2 regions of the Thermosynechococcus sp. HN-54 genome follow, and region 2 is predicted to be linked to the other one. Evidence: predicted binding sites of a transcription regulator. Region 2 holds the regulator's gene; the other holds the start of a gene.
What was found. The regulator HrcA, encoded in region 2, represses chaperone genes, less so after heat shock. The targets are predictions, from matches to a motif close to TTAGCACTCNNANNNTNNGAGTGCTAA.
Positions count from the first base shown of each region.

Region 1: groES (co-chaperone GroES) is a predicted target of HrcA. The motif match lies at 2,078-2,104, and genes of this name have one in related genera.

Region 1 is NZ_CP098039.1:2,394,377-2,397,494, forward strand. Features, by position in the region: gene groL (chaperonin GroEL) at 1-1,598, opposite strand, end outside; gene groES (co-chaperone GroES) at 1,667-1,978, opposite strand; gene NBE99_RS11745 (carbohydrate ABC transporter permease) at 2,167-2,943, opposite strand; gene NBE99_RS11750 (ammonium transporter) at 2,963-3,118, opposite strand, start outside.
Region 2 is NZ_CP098039.1:57,221-60,338, reverse strand. Features, by position in the region: gene NBE99_RS00270 (recombinase family protein) at 1-904, shown strand, start outside; gene hrcA (heat-inducible transcriptional repressor HrcA) at 1,253-2,311, shown strand; gene carA (glutamine-hydrolyzing carbamoyl-phosphate synthase small subunit) at 2,405-3,118, shown strand, end outside.

The sequences.
Region 1 (3,118 bases), 370 kb from region 2:
GCAGGATTATTTTCCTTTGGTTCGGGCTTGTCAACGATGATGCACTCGGTGGTCAGCACCATACCGGCAATAGAGGCCGCATTTTGCAGAGCCGAGCGAGTGACTTTGGCAGGGTCAACGATACCCGCATCGAACATGTTGACATATTCATCTTTGGCGGCATCATAACCCACATCGAAGGGTTTTTCTTTGACCCGTTCGACAATGATAGAACCATTTTGACCCGCGTTCTCAGCAATGCGACGCAGGGGTGCGCTGAGGGCACGCTCGACAATGTTGGCACCAATCAGTTCTTCACCCGTCAGGTGCTCAGCGGCCCAATTGCTCAGCTGGGGAGCCAAGTGCACCAAGGTGGTTCCACCACCGGGCACAATGCCTTCTTCGACGGCGGCTTTGGTGGCGTTGATCGCATCTTCCAGACGGAGTTTGCGATCTTTCATTTCGGTTTCGGTGGCAGCACCGACTTTAATTACCGCCACACCACCCGCCAGTTTGGCCAACCGCTCTTGCAGTTTTTCTTTGTCGTAGCTGGAGTCAGTTTCTTCGATTTGACGACGGATTTGCTCGCAGCGAGCTTTGACGGCTTTTTCATTGCCTTCCGCCACAATCGTGGTGTGATCTTTGGTGATCGTGATGCGGCGGGCTTTACCGAGCATATCCAGCTTGGTGTTTTCCAGCTTCAGACCGGCATCTTCGGTAATCACTTGACCGCCTGTGAGGACAGCAATATCTTCGAGCATCGCTTTGCGGCGATCGCCAAAGCCGGGAGCCTTCACCGCAGCCACATTCAAGACACCGCGCAGACGGTTGACCACAAGGGTCGCCAGCGCTTCTTTCTCGATGTCCTCAGCAATGATCACCAAGGGCTTACCGGCGCGAGCCACTTGTTCGAGGATCGGCACCAGATCTTGCACCAAGGTAATTTTCTTGTCGGTGATCAGTACGAAGGGTTCATCGAGCACGGCTTCCATGCGCTCGGTGTCGGTGGCAAAGTAGGGGGAGATGTAGCCCTTGTCAAAGCGCATCCCCTCGGTGACCTCCAGTTCGGTGGTCATGGATTTGCCTTCTTCGAGGGAGATCACGCCTTCTTTGCCCACTTTGTCCATGGCGTCGGCAATCATCCGACCCACTTCTTCATCGTTACCTGCAGAGATCGCCGCCACTTGGGCAATGGCTTTGGAATCTTCCACTGGACGGGCGTGTTCAGCAATTTTTTCAACGAGGAAGTGAGTGGCTTTGTCAATCCCGCGTTTCAGGGCAATGGGGTTAGCACCCGCAGCAACGTTGCGCAGCCCCTCTTTCACCATGGCATGGGCGAGAACCGTTGCCGTAGTCGTACCGTCACCGGCAGCATCATTGGTTTTCGAGGCGGCTTGGCGGATGAGAGCCACACCGGTATTTTCAATGTGATCTTCGAGTTCGATTTCTTTAGCAATGGTGACACCGTCATTGACAATTTGCGGCGCCCCAAATTTTTTCTCCAGAACTACGTTCCGCCCTTTAGGACCAAGGGTCACGGCCACAGATTCAGCCAAGATGTCCATCCCTTTTTCGAGGGCACGACGAGCATTTTCGTTGTAGATAATGCGCTTCGCCATATGTGTTTCCTACCTCAATCGTTCAACAGTGATGAAAAATCGCACAGAGATGAAGGAGTGTCAGCGACTTAGCCAACAATGGCCAAGATGTCTTTTTCTGAGAGGAGAACGTAGTCTTCACCCGCCAGTTTCACTTCGGTACCGGCATATTTGGAGTACAGCACTTTGTCCCCCACTTTCACATCCATGGGCTGACGCTTGCCGTCTTCAGTGAGTTTGCCGGGACCGACGGCGGTCACTTCGCCCACTTGGGGTTTTTCACGGGCGTTGTCGGGCAGGAGGATGCCCCCTGCGGTACGTTCTTCACTTTCGCTGACTTTGACAAAAATGCGATCGCCCAAAGGCTTCACAGTTGAAACGCTTAGAGATATGGCTGCCATAGCGTACTGTTCTCCCAATTGTAAGAGTATGGATTGATAGCACTCACTGCACGGCTCATCGCGCAGTTTCTGAGGGGCAAGAGCATCACTTGCAATTGTTTAGCACTCTCACCCTTCGAGTGCTAATGTAGCGACAGACAGTTAGCGATCGCAACTCGTGTTGCAGTACGGTTTTCCGAACGGAACAGTTAGTTTTTTAACCCTGTGGTGGCAATCCCGCGAATCAATTGCCGTTGCCCAAACACAAACACCACCATCACCGGTACAGTGGCAATCACCGCCGCCGCCATCATCAACGGCCAATCATTGGTGAACTGCTCCTGAAAGTTGGCCAAGGACAGCTGCACCGTGATCAGTTCTGGCTTAGTGGTAAAGACCAAGGGCTTAAAGAGATCATTCCACTCCCCAATGAAGGTGAAGATAAAGAGCGTGACCAAGGCCGGTCGGCTCAGGGGCAAGAGAATATGCCAGAGCACTTGCCAGCGATTTGCCCCATCCAAGAGAGCTGCCTCCTCAAGCGCAACAGGCAATGTGAGAAAAAACTGCCGCATCAAAAAGACGCCAAAGCCATTGGCCGCCGTCGGCAAGATCAAGGCGCCATAGGTATTGATCAGATGACCCGCCTTCAGAATCAAGAACACCGGGATCACTAGGAGTTGAAACGGGATCACCAGCGTCGCCAGCATCAGCAGCAAAATTGTCTGCTGCCCCGGAAAGGAAAGCCGCGCCAACGCATAACCTGCCAAGGCGGAGGTCACCAACTGGAGCGCCGTCACCGCTAAGGCCACAACAGTTGAGTTCGCAAAAGCCAAGATAAAGTTTCCCTGCTGCCACGCTGCTTGGTAGCTTTGCCATGTCCAACCTTGGGGCGGCAGCAATTGAGTCGGTAAGGTTCCCGGTGGCCAGCCGGAGGTGCAGAGCACCACCAGGAGGGGGCTAAGAACCAGCAACGCCCCCAGTGTCAATAGGAGCGTTAAGCCTACCCTAGGAGCGACCACTGCCGGACATCCGCTTTAGGAGATCCACAAATCCTTTGACTTCCTCACGGAAGAGGAAGCCCGCATAGGCCTCCATACCATGCTCGCCAATATCCAATCCCTCGATTTCCTCTTCTGGCGAAACGCGGATGCCAATGGTGGC
Region 2 (3,118 bases):
TGCCCCCTATGGCTATCGCCGCGGCAAGGAGCACTATGTGATTGATCGAGCAGCAGCAGCTGTTGTCAAGGATTTTGTCGAGCATTTTCTCCTCTATGGCTCCCTCAGTGCCGCGGTGCGCTTTATTGCCAATACCCATCACAAGCGGATTAGCATTGCAACGGGTCGCCGCTGGTTGACGCATCCTGTCTATCGGGGACATCTCTACTACCAAGGGCATACGGTGATTCCCCAAACCCATCCCCCCCTCATTGCCCCTGAGGAAGCGGCTCAGGTGGATCGGTTATTGCGGCGGCAACGCTCTTTACCCCGTCGCAGTGCCAGTGCCCCCCATCCGCTGGCAGGCTTGGTAGTTTGCCGCGAGTGTCAGCAACGCTTTGGGCGGACTCAGGTGCAACCCTATCGTCAACCCAGTCAATACGCCTATTTGCGTCCCCTGCACTGTCCCCTCTCCCCCAAGTGTCGCAGCATCCCCTACAACGCAGCCCTGACTGCTGTGATTGATCAAATTGCCCAACGCCTGCCGCGCGCGATCGCCCAACTGTCGGTGCCGACGCCACCGCTGACCGCTGAAATTCAGGCGATTGAAGCCCAACTGCACCACCTTGGCGAACTAGAAACCCAAGGCCTTTTGGATACCGAAACTGCTCAACTGCGCCGCTATAAACTGGCGGGGGAACGGGCACAGCTTGAGGCTCAACGGTTACAATTGCCCCCTAGCAATCTGTTGCAACTGGCGGTTACCCTTGGTCAGCCGCAATTTTGGTACCAACTCTCGGCAGCAGAGCAACGGTTCTATCTACGGGAGTTTTTACATGCCATAGAGGTCACCAGCCGCCCCCCACAGCCTTGGTCTATCCATCTGCGATTTATTTGGGAATCCCCTATTGGCAGTGTTTCTTAACCATTTCCAGTGCCGTGTTTGGCTCCCAAGAGAGGAGATAGGCTTCCCGCTCCTGTGGCAGTTCTGCGGTTTCATAGGGTTGGCTGAGCAACCTTTCTAAATCAGGGTACAAAAGCAGCGGCAGCTTGTACTTAGGTGATCCTAGCGACTGAGAATTTTCGCTGACTTAGCATAAAAAACTTCACAATCTTAATTGATATACTTTAATAGTCTCATTATTTTTGGTTACAAAAACCCGATCGCCCCCCGCAGTCGTTGCAGGGCATCATTGCTGAAATGGGAAGGCTAGTTTATAGATAAATAAAATAAATAAAAAACAGCAATAAGAAATCGCAGGTGTAAGGGGTTATGACGATTGAACTCAGCGATCGCCAAAAGCAAATTCTTGGCGCCACGATTAACCATTACATTGCCACGGCAGAACCTGTCGGTTCAAAAGCGATCGCCACCGAATACAACCTCAACGTCAGCCCGGCCACGGTGCGCAATACGATGCTGCTGCTAGAGAAAAGTGGCCTGCTCTATCAACCCCACACCTCCGCAGGACGAGTCCCTTCTGATTCTGGCTATCGCGTTTATGTGGATGAACTTGTCCAGCCCATTCCCGATGTCGCCCGTAAAGCTGAGAGTCTTTTGAGTGAGCGGTTTATCTGGGGACAACAACGCCTTGAGGTGATCTTGCGGCAAGCCGCGCAGTTACTCTCGGATCTCAGTGGTTACATTACGCTGATTACGCTGCCCAATCGTTTGGAGCGGCAGATTCGGGTGATTCAACTGGTCGCTTTGGATCCCCATCAGGTGATGGTGATTCTTGTTCTCGATACCTACGAAACCCAATCCGCCCTCATCCAATTGGGTCAAGGGGAAGAAAACCCTGAGCTACGGGAGCGCACCCTACAGGTACTGACCAACTTCCTCAACCATCAGTTGCAGGGGCGATCGCTAGTGGAACTCAGTGCCATTGACTGGCAAAAACTGGACTTGGAGTTTCAGGCCTACGGCCAGCAGCTGCAAACCCTGCTTCAGCAATTGAGCGATCGCTACAGCCACCAAGGAACCTCCTTTGTCATGAGTGGTCTTGCCGGTGTTCTCCAGCAGCCGGAGTTCTCCCAAGTGGAGCAGGTACAAATGCTGCTGCATCTTCTTGAGGATCAACAGGATCAACTCGCCCCGCTAATCGGTGCAAATAGCCAAGCCCCCTCGCAGGTGCAAATTCGCATTGGCAGCGAAAATACCCTAGCTCCCATGCAGTCTTGTACATTGGTGTATTCTTGCTATTGCTACGGGAACTCGCCCGTGGGCAGTATTGGCATTCTAGGGCCGACCCGGATGCCCTATGCACGGATTATTCCCCTAGTGGCCACAGCGGCAGATTATTTAACTGAGCAGGTGAGTCGCCGCAAGTAAAGAAATCAAAACATCAGAGAATTCTTGTGCAGTCAACGGCTGACTTTATCATGCACAATAAACTATTGGGCTTTCCCAGTTGGAGATATTGAAATGCCTACACCCGCCTTGCTGGTTCTTGCCGATGGTTCCGTCTTTCGCGGTTTTTCCTTTGGGGCACCGGGAACGGCCATTGGCGAAGTGGTTTTTAACACCGGCATAACGGGCTATCAAGAGGTGCTCACCGACCCTAGCTATTGTGGACAAATTGTGACATTTACCTACCCTGAGCTAGGCAATACCGGAACCACCCCCGAAGATGATGAGTCGGATCGGCCGCAAGTGCGGGGTGCGGTTGCTCGCAACATCTGTGACGTGCCTAGTAACTGGCGATCGCAACAATCCTTACCTGATTACCTCAAAGCCCATCGCATTCCTGCAATTTATGGCATTGACACCCGCGCCCTCACCCGCAAAATTCGCACCGTCGGTGCCATGAATGGCGGCATCTCCACGGAAATCCTTGACCCCGTTGAACTGCTGCAAAAAGTCCTTGCCGCTCCCAGTATGCAGGGACAAAACCTCGCCAAGGTGGTGACCACTCGCACCCCCTATGAATGGACAGAACCGACGCCCCCAGCTTGGGAATTTCGTCCCCAAACGGCCACCGAAGAGCCACCCTTGACGGTTGTGGCCATTGATTTTGGCGTGAAGCGCAACATTCTCCGTCGCTTGGCCAGCTATGGCTGCCGTGTGATTGTCGTGCCGGCGGATACACCAGCAGAAACCATTCTCAGCTATGACCCCGATGGTATTTTCCTCTCGAAT